One region of the Solibacillus sp. FSL R7-0668 genome, then DNA from elsewhere that is predicted to be linked to it. Evidence: riboswitches for the same ligand, from Rfam matches in the RefSeq annotation. Region 1 holds a riboswitch; each other region holds the start of a gene.

Region 1 (5,230 bases):
GCAATGAATAAAAAGCGTGTTCGTTCAACATTTAATCCAAGCCCTGTTGCCACCTCATCACCCAGCATTAAAATATTTAATTTGTTTGAAATCATCAAGAGCAACACAATGCCAAATAAAGAATACGGTAAAACAAGTAAAACATCTTGCCATGTTACTGCTGATAATCCACCAACTAAGAAGTGAATTGCGCCTGCGACACGGTCTGGATAAAAAGTTAGCAAGGAATTGATACCCGCACCTAATAAGGAGGAAATGGCAACACCTGCTAGAATCATTCGTGTCGGTAATACGCCATCCTTCCATGCAAGTGCATAGATAAAGAGTGTTGTTGCCAATGCACCTAAAAATGCACCAAATGGAACAAAATAATACAGTGAGGGATAGAGCATTAGAATAACTAATGCTACAAGCCCTGCACCTGAGGATACCCCGATAATGTTTGGTCCTGCCAATGGATTTCGCATAATCCCTTGTAAAATTGCCCCCGATAATGCTAGCGAAATCCCAACAAGCCCTGCAACAATCGTACGAGGGAGACGGACATTATAAATAATTTGATATTGCATCCCCTCAGGCTTATGCAACAATATATGAACAATCTCCATAGGACCGATTTTCACAGCCCCAAAGCCAATGCTTACAAAAATACTAATAATAAGTAAAATGGCAAAACTAATTAATGCCCATAAGCGGTGCTTTTTATGTTCAACCTTTTCTGTTGTAGTCATCCGATTCACCTACGAATTCGATTATTCACCGTATAAGTGCTGTGCTAAACCTTCATATGCCTCTGCGTAGCGCTGGTTTGCTTTATACATATAAATATCTTTTGGTAAGAAAATGTAGCGATCATTCTTTACTGCTTGTAAAGATGCCCAAGCTGGATTTGACTCTACATCTTGCTTTAATTTATCGTATACAACATCCATATCACTTCCTGTTGTTTGAACGAAAATGAAGTCTGGATCCTCTTCAATAATTTTTTCCATACTAAATGAGGTTTCGCTTAATAAATTGTTCGATACATCCGCAATATTCGTCGTATGTAAATCCTTTAACATTTCTCCTACATAGGAATCTGTCCCACGTGCTGTAATTGATTTACCACTTGCCATCATTAATAGCACTTTATAATTTTTATCCGTTGGTGACTCCGCAATGATTTTTTCAATGGCTTCATTCACCTGTGCTACATTTGCTTCGTATAAATCCTCACGCTCTGTCAGTGCCGTAAAGACACGCGCTAATTTATAGTAATCTGCTTTAAAAACAAAGTCTAACGCAATCACTTTAATACCATTTTGCTCAAAGCTTGGTACTAATTCCATATGGTGTGCAGAGTTCCCGTTAACAATTACAACATCAGGCTCTAAAGATAAAACTTTTTCTAAGCTTACTGCACCAAGTGTTCCAACGATTTCAGCATTTTCAGTTCCTGGTACTGGCTTGTCACCTGAGGGCTCGATAGTCCCCACAACTTCACCACCACTCGCCATCCAAATATCTAAGTATGAGTTAAAAACCGAAACAACACGTTGCGGATTTTTTTCAATCGTAATTTCTTGTCCACGAGAGTCTGTGAATGTTACATCCTTGTCGGTAATTGTTACGCCATGCGCTTCCTTAACAACGCTTTCATCTTGCTGATTCGTTTGTTCAGATGCCTTTGTTTCCTTCACATCTTCACTTTCTCCTGAGCATGCAGCGAGCCCAAGTGATAGCATCAACACTGTCAATAATGATGCCCATTTTCCTTTTTTCATGTTCTTTTCCTCCAATTTGTCGATTTTTGGGCACAAAAAAAGTACCCCGACCAATCGTAGCTGGGATACTTAGTAAACATTTGGAATATTTTCTCCAATGCTTGATTCACTTCCGCAAAAATAATGGCTGAAATATAAAATTCCTCCATTAGCAAAAATAATCGTTTCAACTAGTCGTCCCCTTCCCTCCGAAGGTCCATTGCTATAACAGTTAGGCAGGTTTCCTGACTTCTCGCGTCACTTTACTCTCAGAAACCTTCCCAGAAATTTTTCCAGTGGCATTTTATCTGATTTCATCGGCGATTACAGTAGCGGGGGCTGTATTGGCTTTTCACCAATTTCCCTATTAATCTTTGTAAAAAAGAACCTAATGTTAATTATTCAATTTGTACATTACACAACTATGTAATATTTTGTACGAACAATACCATACCATAAAAAAAACCAAAAATAACATATCGGAATTTTCACAAAATAGAAGTATAAGTTAAGAAAACTAAAAATTCGCTTACTTAAATATTTTATTCTGTATAAGGTAATAAATTTTCTATCGGCATCAAAACAAAGAAATTTCCTCATACTGGGCACTTCCCAGCATATACCCCCAAACATTTTCAATTTCATCGCCATGTAATGCCGTCAACAAGCAGGCTAAGGCCATGCCATGTGTTACGACCGCAATTTTTTCGTACGGCAATGCGGATACTTGTTGATGAAAATGAAGCATTCTCGCCGTTACCGCTTCAAAAGATTCCTGTTCTTGTGCAATAAAGGATGCCGGATGTTGACTGTATGCCTGATAGTTTTTATCCTCCTGTAATTGTACAATGTACCGCCCTTGCCAATCCGCTAAATAGATTTCCCGAATCGCACGACATTGCTGAATTTCTTTTGATGGAAACATCCATTCAGCAGATGTAATCGCCCGCCGCAAATCACTACTAAAAACAATGTCCGGCTGCCATTCGACGGCCTTTGCCTGCGCTATTCCCCGGTTCGTTAATGGCGAATCCAGCCAGCCCTGCAATTTTTGATGTTCATTCCAGCTCGTTTGACAATGGCGATAATAGCGAATAATTTTTGACATAATGATCCATCTCTTTCTGACAACGCGCCCAAATTTCCTCTGTTTTTACTGCAATTCGAAACCATTGTCCATTCAAGCCCGCATAATTTTTCGTATGCCGAAGCACAATTCCCCGCTTTAATAAGTATATGAAAAAATGGTCGGCATCATATTGCTCGGGAAGTTTAAACAATAAGAAATTCGCGGCACTATTACTGTATGGACATTGAATTGAACGAAAATAGCGCTTCATTTTAGCTAGTAATTCAGAACTATAATCAACCGATTCTTTAACAAATTCCTGTTGCTTGATGCATTCACTTCCGAGAGCCAAGGCAATGGAGCTAACATTCCAATGTGGTAAATAGGGGCGTAATTTTTCAACTTGCTGACCGAGCACATAGCCAATTCGCACACCAGCAAGTGCATACATTTTCGTCAGCGAACGGACGACAAGTAAATTCGAATAGCTTGTAAGTAATGGAATGACAGACTCCGCTTCATCGGTCCAATCCATAAACGCCTCATCAATGACAAAGAGACATTGTGGATGGGCAGCTACTAAATGATGAATCCACTGTTTTTCTAGCACAACACCCGTTGGATTATTTGGATTACAAATATAGCAGGCTGTGACCTTTTCCAATTGACTGTTTAATTTATCCATATCAAATTTATAATAGATTATATCCTCTGCAATAAGGGTATATACTGTGCAATTTTGTTGGGATAGCGTGCGTTTATACTCAGAAAAGGACGGCTCAAGCACCAATATATCCTGTCCCTGAAAATGCTGCGCTAGCACCATCAACCCTTCCGCAGCACCATTTGTTACTAACACTTGCTCACACTGTAATTGATGGTGCTGTGCAAGCTGCGAGCGGAGGGGCTCTGCCAATTCATTTGGATAGCTTGCTAATTGATTAAGTAAGTTTGGCCAAATTGCTTGAATCGCTTTTGGTATCCCCATTGCGTTGACATTTTCACTAACATCGATCACGTCGTTTGGCATGTCGATTTGCATTGCTTCATATAAAGCCCGCGCATTTGCCCCATGTGCAGGTAATAGCATAGATGATTCCTCCTAATCCTAAAAATACATATGTACAGCGCTGCATTTGCTGAATTGCTTGTAAAATGTGCTGCTTACCCATTTCCTGGAGCGGCTCCCCCATATAGGCACGAAACGATTCCTTTTGACCGTAGCGATTAAAGCCGCCTAAGCGAATCCCTAATTGGTAGGCTGTTGCGGCTTCTAAATACCCACTATTTGGGCTGGGGTGCTTTTTGGCATCACATAGCCAGTGCTTTAGGCGCTCCATAAAAGGTTTTTTCGAATAATTTTTACTAACGAGCACAATGATAAAGCCCGAAATACGACTTGGTATAAAATTGGCGATATCATCTAGCTTTGCTGAATAATAGCCAAAATCAGCGTAGCGTTCATTGTTGTAGCCAATCATCGAATCCAGCGTATTGATTGCTTTATAGCCCCAAGCACCTGTTGCGCCAAATAGCAGCGCATAAAAGAGCGGGGCAGTCACACCATCGCTTGTGTTTTCCGACACCGTTTCAATTACCCCGCGGACAATTTCCGGTTCATCTAAATGCGCCGTATCTCGCCCGACGACCCAGCTTAAATAACGGCGCGCCTCTGGTAAATCCTCTTTTTCTAACGCATCATAGACAAGCAGTGCTGCCTCCTTTAACGACTTTTGAGCCAAAGCTAAGCTAATAAGCAGTACCTCAACAGCAAGCCATAGCCATATATGTACTTGAAATGCCAGCAAAACGATAGCCAAAACAAAGCCAGTCGATAGCGTAACCGTTAGCAGCATCGCAATAAAGCCCTTTACTTTACGGCGAGTCCCTCGATTAAGCTTCCGTTCCACGAGCGAGATAAAATTTCCAATATAAATGACAGGATGCTTCCATTTTTTCGGATCCCCGAATACAGCATCCAGCACAGCAGCTACTAAGCCTATCCAAAAGTATAGCATACGATTACTCCCTCCTTGAAAATAGCAAATACCGATGCACAAAATTGTACATCGGCTGTAATAAACAGAATCCCGAAAAAGATTATGACGTGCGCTCTAATGCAAGCAGTTCATAAATTTTCGTCATATTTAAATGGGTGCGCACATGTTGATCTAACATTTCATAAGCCTGCTCTCGGCGTTCAAAATCCGATAAAATTTCCGTTGAAACAATCGGCAAGCCTTTGTTATCACGAATTTTATTGAAATAATGACGTGTGAACGCCCGATTTTGGAAAATACCATGAACATAAGTGCCAATGATTTTCTCAGTATAAACACCATCTGTACGACCATCCGCAAATTCAATAAAGGGTTGAACCGGCACACGGGCTTCACTCCGCCCAAGATGGATTTCA
Region 2 (5,230 bases), 440 kb from region 1:
TATCAACTGTATCTGTTTTCTCTTGAACTGCTGCAATTTGATCTTTAATATCTGCCACAACTTCATTTCCCTTTTCCTCAATGCCCATGACTTCAGAAAGCTGAATGATATCTGTGTAGACATCGTCAAAAGATGTAGCGGATGCGATGACAAATACCTTTAAGCCTGCATCTTCTAACTGTGTAACTTGCGCCTCATCACCAGCTGTATACGCTACGACTACGTCTGGATTTAACTCCACAATACGTTCCGCGTTAATAACGGTTGATGTCGAAACACGTTCGATTTTTTGTGCTGCTTCTGGATATGTATCATAATCTGTTCCACCAACAATTTGATCCCCAACGCCTAATTCAAATAAAATTTCAGTATTACTTGGCTGTAAGGATACGATTGTTTTTGGGACTTCCTCAAACGTTACTTCAATCCCACGGTCATCTACAACTGTGTATGGTCCATCCACCTCTGTTTGCTTAACTGGCTCTTTTGCTGAATCCTTTGATGCTTTTTCTTCGTCTGCTCCACATGCTGCTAAAAGTAGTGCTGCAGCAACAGGTGCAACCCATTTCATTTTAAAGTTCATTGTTTTGCTCCTTTTTCTTTTTCATTGGATACGATTTTGAGATGAAGACAATTTCATCACATTCGTGTTGCTTGTTCATATACACAGCCATCACAAACAATACATTGGCAAGTAAGCCTAAAAAGTCGAATAAAATTTCAGGAACTTCTCGTTCTTCGCTTACTTTATGTAATGCGCGATAGGATTTTTTCGCTTCACTTCGGCAAATGTGAAGACGAGCCGCGCTTTCCACCCCTTGAGGTAATAAAAACTGCTGAATCGCATCTTTTACTTCACTGACATAATAATCATAGCGATCACTTAACCAATGCAAGTCATTTTCTGTAATCGCTAATTTTCCGCGTACAGAACCATTTACGTGATAAGCAAGTGGCTGGATGATACGTATATCTTCTAATACCGTTTGGCCATGTGCATCATCCACCAATGTCGGAATAACTGCCCCAATACGTGTCGTTAATGAATCTGTGCGAATTTCATAATCAACACAGTTCCATTTTTCACGCATGAATGGATAGCATGAATAACGAATATCCTTCTTCAACTTTCTCAACCTCACTTCAAAACTTCAAATTCATTACTTCTAGAAAACTAAAGTGGCATGAAAAAAAGCCACCCAGAAAATGGATGGCTTCATAAAATCAAAAAATACATAGGTAAACATGCTTGTTTGATGTATGGCTGCCGTACATTCTCTTTATTTCCGAAGAGGTGTGTTACGATCAGAAAAAGATTGGTCTCCTGGCTTCGCGTTTCACTTTACTCATAAGCACCTTCCCGCTTTTAGCAGTGGCATTTTACTTACTTTCATCTACGCTTACAGTTACGGATATAGCTTCGGATTTACACCGAATTCCCATTTATGCACAAGGCATCTCTTTCTTGCAAACTATTCAATTTGTAAAACTAACTTTATCATACTGTTGAAATTATGCAAATAGTTTTTAATTTCACATCAATTTCAAGCTTAAAAACATAAAATTGATACCTTTATAAGCAGTTTGGACATTTACCATAAATTTCAAACTTATGTGCTTCTATTGCATAGCCAGGCAGCTTTTCACCGAGCATTTCCATTGGACATAGGGATAACTCCTTGACGTTCCCACAATCACGACAAATAAAATGATGATGGTGATGATCCGATTCACAATGCATGCGGAAATTGCGCTCGCCACCTAGCTCAGTTTCTTCTAAAATGTCTAATTCAACAAATGTTGCTAAGTTACGATAAATTGTATCGAAGCTCATGCCTGGGAAATCCTTTTTCAGCACTTGCAGTAAATCACGGGCAGTCAAATATTTATCCGTAGCCGCAAACATACCTAAAATTAATTCTCGTTTATCTGTTTTTTTATAGCCATTGTCTTTTAATATTTCCCACGCGCGTATTGTATTCACTATGCTTCTTCCCCTTCCACCTTAGTTGAAAATTTTAAAACTATTTTTTTCATGAAAATCACGATTAATAAAATCATAATAGATGTAACGACAATAGTACCACCTGGCGCTAAGTTTAAGTAAAATGCGCTAACTAATCCGATTAATACCGCCAATTCACCAAAGACAATCGCTAAAATGATCGCTTCTTTAAATCCACGGGCTAAACGCATTGCCGCTGCAACGGGTAATGTCATTAAGCTCGATACTAATAAGATCCCCACAATACGCATACTTGCCGCAATAACAAGTGCCACAACAATCATAAATAGCAAATGGATCCATTTCGCTGGCAACCCACTTGCCTTTGCATATTCTTCGTCAAAGGATAATACGAATAATTCCTTGAAAAATAATGCTAAGAAAATCACAACGACTATCGCAATGGCAAGGACAACAAATAAATCTTGCCTCGAAACCGCCGATACTGAGCCAAATAAATAGCTCATTAAATCTGTATTAAAGCCACTTGCAAGCGAAATTAAAATCGCACTAATACCAATACCACCTGACATAATAATCGGAATCGCAAGCTCCTCGTAGTGCTTATACAAACGGCGTAAGCGCTCAATTAAGATGGAACCACTTACCGACGCTACAATACCTAAATAAATTGGGTTAAGTAGGGCAAGTGCTGAAAAAGACTGACTTAAGTATAAGCTCCCCGCAATCCCGGCAAGCGTCACATGTGATAGTGCATCCGCGATCAGCGATAAACGGCGTACGACAATAAATACACCTAGTAACGGTGCGATAACCCCAATAATAAGCCCTGAAAAAAAGGCGTTTTGTAAAAATTCATAGTTTAATATTGCTTCAATCATAATGGCCAGCTCCTCTTAATGAATCTTTCGAACAGAGTGGCCGTTCCAGCTTTCGATCTGTTCTTCCGAAATGGTATCAAAATCATTTTTATAACCGTGGAAATGAATCGTTTGATTTAAACATGCGACATGGCTCACACGGTCAGATACGGTATCTACATCATGTGTTACTAAAATCATCGTCATTTTATGATGCTCATTTAAGTGTGCGAGCATATCATAAAATGCCTGCACGTTTTCACGGTCAATCCCAACAGTAGGCTCGTCTAAAATAAGTAGTTTTGGATCGGCTATTAATGCGCGCGCAATAAACACACGTTGTTGCTGTCCTCCCGAAAGTTGTCCAATATTTCGCTTCATAAATTGCTCCATACCGACATCCTTCAAGGCCGATTTCACTAAAATGTCTGTATCTTTTGGATAACGCTTAAACAGCCCTACCTTTTGCGATAAGCCACTTTTGACAACCTCTTCAACGGTTGCTGGGAAGCCTGAGTTAAAGGCATTTGACTTCTGTGACACATAGCCAATCCATTCTCGGTGTTTAAACTGATTCGCTGGCTCACCAAACAATTTAATATCCCCCGACATTGGCTTTAATAGCCCCAATATCAATTTTAAGAGCGTCGATTTCCCCGAGCCATTTTGACCGATTAATGCCAAAAAATCACCCTCATCGACGCGTAAAGAAATGTTCTTTAATACTTGTGTGTATTCATATTGAAAGGAAACATCCTTCAATTCAATCAATGGTTTGTTCATTTTTTTCGCTTCTTTCTAATTCAAAATCATTACGATTTATACCAAGTTAGTATAGAGGACTTTTTTTGCATTGTAAAGGAAAGAAACTTGAAAGGAGAGCTAGGATGAAGAATTTAGAACTATTAAATAAGTTGCAGCACATGAATGATGAACAGCTTCAACAATTTGCTCAAAAAAACGAGGTTGCATTAACTTTGGAGGAAATTAAAAAGCTACGCAAAATCATGCGTCACGCCAATATTAGCTGGGCCATCACCGGCATACCAAATGAAGTATTACAAAAATTGCATAAGCTACTCGGTGAAAAACGCTATAAAAAATTAATGCGGCTAGTTGGGATTTAATCCATAAATCCCAACCTAGTAAAGGTATAAATTTTGAGGAAATCCATGAAAAAATTGCACATACTAAACCATGTACGTCATCTGTCTGTTTCTTGAAATTCAATCACAACCAATTTTTCTGTATTTGTAACAAACACGATGCTGACAAATACCCCAAATTCTTTCTCACCTTTTTTTAACCATAGCTTAAATCTTTCAGTTGTTACGGCTTCACTTTTTTCGCTTCCTTGATGCAAATAGTCAATAATTTTTGCATTAGGATATCTTTTTTGCGTTTCCTTCATAGCGAGTATGCCCCACTTTGCATAGGCAGGTGCTTCTTGCTGGGCATTAACCATTTGTAGCGTGTGTACTGGCATGAATAAGATCGTTATAAAAGCTATACATACAATCATTTTTCTAACTATCATTCACCTTCTCACCTCATCTATAGCTTGCGCAACTTAAGGAAAATCAATCGAATGCACGTATGTAGTTTTTGGGTCTGTTAATATTTTACTATTACTTAAAGAAAGCTATGTATAGTGAGAACAATTTATATCCCCTTAGAAATCACAAAAAATAGATGTACCTGAAGCTTTTCCTTCACTTCATAGGACATCTATTTTTTAGTGTTTTAATTATTGCTTAGGTTTTTGAGCATTATTATGAATGACGGCATTAAATTCAGGCGCATATTCTTCACGGTTGTTGTTAGACTTAGGTTTATCATCTTGTTTTTTCTTTTTAAAGCTTGTTTTCCCTTTTTTCGCCACTACTTATCCACCTCCAAAATGAAATCAAAATTGCACAATATAATGATGTCCTGTTTTATTTCAAAGTTAGGTTTGACTATTTATTTTTATTGGATTGTTGATTTTTGTCGTGGTTCGTTTTATTGTTTGCATTTTTGAGTTTGGCATCAAATTCTGCAGCAAACTCTTCGTTTAGATTATCATTAGGATTGTTATTATTACTATTGCTAGCATCTAAATCCTTACTTTTATAGGTACCAAATGGATTATGCGTTCTTGCATTCATTGTCTTTTTGCTATTTCGATTATTATGATTGCCGTTTTTATTTCCCATTGATATTCACCTCCCACTATGTAATTTGCACAAGTGAGGAGATTTTATGCTTCAAGGCTTCAAAATTCAATCCATTCCTCTATTTTGAGTTAGTTTAATGGGACGCTTAATACTTCACAGAACAAAAGCGCTAAGGCGCCCATCCAACTCCGAGTGGGCAAAACGCCACGTCCATGTGGCATGCCCCCAATGACTCACATCGTGTGAGC
Region 3 (5,230 bases), 1.1 Mb from region 1:
CTATTCCGTGTCATGATGCCATTGATTCAACATAATCTAGCGTTTAAAGCGTTACACGAACATTACACCACACGCACCAACAATCCACTGCGTAAAAAGCAATCGATTGTCGTCCTGTGTGGGAAGTTACTGAAGATTTTACATGCCTTGTGTAACAAGAAAATTTATTTTAATCCAGACCAAATGATGAACGATTTCACCCAGCTTCAAACGGCTGCGTAAGCGACACCATCAGAAGTCACAAACAAGAGGATGACACGGAGAAGCCGGCACTATTTCCACCATTCGACCGTGCGAATCGCAAAGAGTCCCTAAGGGAGCATCGCCAGCCTCTGCCTTATGAATAGACCGAACGAAGGAATGTACGCGCATCAGACGCCTAGAGATATGGGAGGGTCCGTCATCATAAGCAACGCAGAGATCCAAAAGTGCATCGATATAGCGCACAGGATCAGAGGGATAATTACCATTTACTGGTTTATCCTATAGCGAAGCGTACGGACTGTTTGTAAAAAAAATCAAGAATTACAAAATAACGATAGATGTACGTGTCGAAAAATATTTTTTGGACACTCGAAAACGGTGCAAACCATTGATATATCAACATTTATAGAGGGAGGGGATAGCATGCTGGAAGTAAAAAATGTGCATAAAACTTTTGGTGGAAATGAAGTGTTAAAAGGGGTCGATTTAACGATAGCTAAAGGCGATGTAGTTGTCATTTTAGGGCCGAGTGGTTCAGGGAAAACGACCTTGCTACGCTGCATAAATTTTTTAGAGCATGCAGATGTGGGGACTGCCCATTTTGATGAAATTGCGGTGGATCTACATAAAGCCTCGAAAAAGGATATTTTGGCTATTCGTAAAAAAACGGCTTTCGTCTTTCAAAATTATAATTTGTTTAATAATAAAACTGCGCTTGAAAATGTGGCAGAAGGTTTAATTATTGGGCGCGGCATGAAAAAGGATCAGGCCTATGACATTTCGAAAACAGCGCTCGATAAAGTCGGATTATCGGCGAAATATGATGCTTACCCAAGTCAGCTATCAGGAGGCCAACAGCAGCGTGTCGGTATTGCACGCGCGGTCGCCTTAAATCCAGATATTATTTTATTTGACGAACCCACTTCTGCACTCGATCCAGAATTGGTTGGCGAAGTGCTAACGGTGATGAAGGATATCGCAAAAGAAGGGACAACAATGCTCGTAGTGACACATGAAATGTCATTTGCTAAGGAGGTGGCCAACCGGATAATTTTCATGGATGGTGGTCATGTTATCGAAGAGGGCTCACCACATGAAATATTCGTGCAGCCAAAAGAAGACCGCACAAAGCAATTTCTACGCCGCGTCCTACCAGAAGAATACACGTATCATATTTAATGAATTAAGAGGAATTATCTGAAAATAAGTATAAGTTTGCGTACAAAACGAAATTTATCCGCTATAATAAAAGATAAATTTCATATCGATTGTAAAGGTTCTTATTCAACAATAAGAAGTAATAGGGAAATCGGTTAAATGCCGATGCGGTCCCGCCACTGTAAATGCGAGTTTAAAGCATGATGCCACTGTATCATACGGGAAGGCGCTATTAAACGTTTGAACGCATAAGCCAGGAGACCTGCCTTTATAATGCCCAAAGATACGCCTACGAGGATAGGATGTGGCAGATAAGTTCCGGTTAGTTGAATTTTATTTGCATACGTAAAGCTTCCTTCTCATATGAGGTGGGGCTTTTTCTTTTTGCTAAATAACAGGTGATCAGGGCTTATGAAACAATGAGCACAGTAGATGTGTTTTCTAAATCCAAGGAGGCAGTTTTACAATGAAAAAATGGCAAGCACTTTCTTCAGTAGCCGTATTAACAGTAGCATTAGCAGCATGCGGCGAGGAAGAAGCAGACAAAGTAAAAGAAAATGAAACTACCGAGGCAACAGAGCAAGCCCAATTTCCAATTACACAAATGGATGCATTAGGCAAAGATATTACAATCAAAAAAGCTCCGGAGCGTATTATTTCACTCGTTCCATCAAATACAGAAATCTTATTTGGCTTAGGCTTAAACGATCAAATTATTGGTGTTTCTGACAATGACACATACCCAGAGGAAGCGTTAACGAAGGAAAAGGTTGGCGGCATGGAATTTAATTTAGAGCAACTCATTGCCTTAGAACCCGATTTAGTATTGGCGCATGAATCAGGTATGTATAGCTTTAATGAAGAAGCGATTGCACAGCTAGAAGCAGTTGGGATTCCGGTATTTGTTGTGAAAGATGCTAAAACATTTGAAGAAACATATACGACGATTGAGCAAATTGGGCGTTTGACAAATAAGGTACAAGAAGCGAACGATATTATCGCTTCAATGAAAGAAGACATTGAAGAAATCGAAGTGAAGGTGGCAGACTTAGAAGAAAAGTCGGTATTTATCGTTGTTGGTACAGACCCTGACCTTTATGCAGCAGGGCAGGATACCTTTATTAATGAAATGTTAGAAGTACTAAATGTGGAAAATGCTGTACCCGAACTAGGCTGGCCAATGTATAGCGCTGAGCAATTCGTCAGCAGTAACCCAGATGTTATTTTAGCGACGTATGAAAATGATATTGAGGAACTTACAACAAATGATGCCTATGCAGAGATGACTGCGGTGAAAAACAGCAACGTAAAATTAGTGGATGCGGATACGACAAGTCGTCAAGGTCCACGTCTAGTGGAGGGCATTGAATCGATCGCGGAGGCTATTTATCCAGAGGTATTTAATGAACAGTAAATATTCAATCGCCTATATTTTATCGATTGGATTACTTTTAGCGAGTATGTGGATTGGGATTTCATTTGGTTCGGTCGACATTCCGCTCTCTACTCTGTGGGATAAAACGACAGACCCCGTTGCCTACAGCATTCTTTGGAAAATACGAATGCCACGTGTTATTTTAGCGGCATTAATTGGTGCGTCTCTTGCAATTGCGGGAGCTGCCTTCCAAGGTTTGCTGAAAAATCCATTAGCAGACCCGTATACACTAGGCGTTTCCTCGGGAGCTTCTGTTGGGGCTGTAATGACGATTTTTTTAGGTATTTCGATTCCATTCCTTGGCTCGTTTACGCTCCCAATCTTTAGTATGCTAGGCGCGGCGATAACAATTGTCATCGTGCTTCTGTTTGCTCGTTTAGTAGACCGTACGATGAAAATGGAAACATTGATTTTAACTGGAATTATTTTTAGTTCATTTTTAGGTGCCTGTATTTCATTGATGGTAGCATTGACGGGCGAGCAGCTGCGTGAAATTATCGGCTGGTTACTTGGTAGTGTGTCGATGCGTGGCTGGCCCTATGTGAGAATGGTTATACCGTTTATGATCATTGGCGCATTAATTATTTGGCTGAATCGTCGCGAGCTAAATGCAATGGTTTACGGTGAGGAGCGCGCGCAATATTTAGGAGTCAATGTAAAGCGTAGTAAATATATGATTTTAGCAGGAGGCTCGATTTTGACGGGTGCTGCGGTTGCGGCGTCAGGAACGATTGGCTTTGTTGGGTTAGTTGTGCCGCATATGATTCGTATTTTAATTGGTGCAGATCATCGACATTTGCTCAGCCTTTCGTTTTTAAATGGCGCGAGTTTGCTCGTAATTTGTGATTTAGTGTCGCGTACGATTATCGCGCCAATCGAATTGCCGATAGGTGTCATTACGTCCTTTATAGGTGCACCAGTATTTGCGTATATTTTCTTTAAGCAACGTAGAAAGGGTGTTGCATAATGTTACAGGTAAATGACTTAAGCGGTGGCTATAGCGGCAAGAGTGTTGTGAAAAATGTGACGTTTCACGTGAAAAAAGGTCGAATTTTGGGGATACTAGGTCCGAATGGTAGCGGAAAATCGACATTATTAAAAATGATTAGCGGCATTATTAATCCCACTACGGGTGAAGTATTAATCGAAAATCAGCCGATTAAAAGCTATGATGTGAAGCAACTAGCCAAAAAAATGGCGGTGCTCCCACAATTAAATGCGAGTACATTTTCAAATCGTGTTTATGATGCGGTTTCACTAGGTCGTTACCCCCATCAAACAGGCTTTTTTTCGACTTGGTCAGATGTGGATGAACAGATGGTACAGCATGCTATGGAAAGCACCGGTGTTACGCGCTACAAGGAGCATTATTTAGAGTTTTTATCTGGCGGCGAGCAGCAACGTGTATTTATCGCACAGGCACTGGCTCAAAACTCGGAGCTCCTTCTGCTGGATGAACCAACGAATCATCTAGATATCGCGCATCAAAAGCAAATTTTAGATATGATTCGTCTGCAAGTAGAACAGCATGGACTAACGGTTGTGTCGATTTTCCACGATATCAACTTAGCCTCGTTATATTGTGATGAATTACTACTGTTAGAAGATGGCGAAGTGCGCGCATATGGCTTGCCACATGAGGTCATTTTACAGCAGCAAATTGCCGATGTATATAAGGCGCGAGTTGCAACGTATCCACATCCAGAAGTACCAAAGCCACAAATTACAATGCTGCCTACGAATGAATTACAGCGTGAGGAAGCGCGAATTCAAGTAGCGAATTTTACAATTACGAACGCATATATTCAATTAAAAGCAAATGCACCATTAAAGGTCATTTCATCAGCAGTGCATAATGCAGGAATAGGCTGGTATGATACATTTTTAAATCGTTCGATTGCGCCAGACTATGATATATACAGTGTAGAAGAAGAGACGGTTAACTTTTTAGTAGCTAATCATTTTGCGCCGACGAGTACGGTTGTGATGCTGACCGCTGTAGCCACAAAATGTGTGGAAATTCAGTCGTTTACACAGCATGATTTAGAAGTAATCATTATGGTAACAGCGGGTGTTGGCAATAGTGTCGATGTGACGAAGACTTATTTACGCGATGAAGAGCCGCATGCTGGAACGATTAATACATGGGTAGTCATTAATGGTAAGCTAACAGATGAAGCCTTTATTCAAGCGATGATTACCGCAACGGAAGCAAAAACAAAGGCACTCGCGGATCAGCAAATTAAAGATGCCGTGACAGGTACGATTGCAACGAGTACCGCGACAGATAGCATACTGATTGCAGCAACACAGCAAGGGCAAGAGCTACCCTATGCAGGACCTATTACAGAAATCGGTAAATTAATCGGGCGCGGTGTTTTCGAAACGACGATAGCGGCAATAAAAAAGTATCAGCAATTCATTGAACATGAG

The links. A riboswitch is a leader RNA that binds a small molecule or an ion and turns the genes downstream of it on or off. The one in region 1 is predicted to bind cobalamin.
Region 2: it holds a riboswitch for cobalamin, as region 1 does, so the genes downstream of both, MKX47_RS05670 (hypothetical protein) here and MKX47_RS08005 (ABC transporter substrate-binding protein) in region 1, are expected to answer to the same signal.
Region 3: it holds a riboswitch for cobalamin, as region 1 does, so the genes downstream of both, MKX47_RS02520 (ABC transporter substrate-binding protein) here and MKX47_RS08005 (ABC transporter substrate-binding protein) in region 1, are expected to answer to the same signal.

What each region holds. Positions count from the first base shown of each region.
Region 1 covers NZ_JBBOUU010000001.1:1,656,053-1,661,282, reverse strand. The annotation lists gene MKX47_RS08010 (FecCD family ABC transporter permease) at 1-731, opposite strand, end outside; gene MKX47_RS08005 (ABC transporter substrate-binding protein) at 753-1,766, opposite strand; cobalamin riboswitch at 1,964-2,152, opposite strand; gene MKX47_RS08000 (histidine phosphatase family protein) at 2,323-2,853, opposite strand; gene MKX47_RS07995 (pyridoxal phosphate-dependent aminotransferase) at 2,804-3,904, opposite strand; gene cbiB (adenosylcobinamide-phosphate synthase CbiB) at 3,861-4,832, opposite strand; gene MKX47_RS07985 (cobyric acid synthase) at 4,915-5,230, opposite strand, start outside.
Region 2 covers NZ_JBBOUU010000001.1:1,213,001-1,218,230, reverse strand. The annotation lists gene MKX47_RS05675 (ABC transporter substrate-binding protein) at 1-583, opposite strand, end outside; gene MKX47_RS05670 (hypothetical protein) at 573-1,127, opposite strand; cobalamin riboswitch at 1,298-1,477, opposite strand; gene MKX47_RS05665 (Fur family transcriptional regulator) at 1,574-1,984, opposite strand; gene MKX47_RS05660 (metal ABC transporter permease) at 1,984-2,847, opposite strand; gene MKX47_RS05655 (metal ABC transporter ATP-binding protein) at 2,863-3,609, opposite strand; gene MKX47_RS05650 (isopropylmalate synthase) at 3,714-3,953, shown strand; gene MKX47_RS05645 (DUF3889 domain-containing protein) at 4,031-4,363, opposite strand; gene MKX47_RS05640 (hypothetical protein) at 4,574-4,708, opposite strand; gene MKX47_RS05635 (hypothetical protein) at 4,785-5,021, opposite strand.
Region 3 covers NZ_JBBOUU010000001.1:524,253-529,482, forward strand. The annotation lists gene MKX47_RS02510 (IS110 family transposase) at 1-222, shown strand, start outside; gene MKX47_RS02515 (amino acid ABC transporter ATP-binding protein) at 628-1,383, shown strand; cobalamin riboswitch at 1,462-1,646, shown strand; gene MKX47_RS02520 (ABC transporter substrate-binding protein) at 1,829-2,776, shown strand; gene MKX47_RS02525 (FecCD family ABC transporter permease) at 2,766-3,764, shown strand; gene MKX47_RS02530 (adenosylcobinamide amidohydrolase) at 3,764-5,230, shown strand, end outside.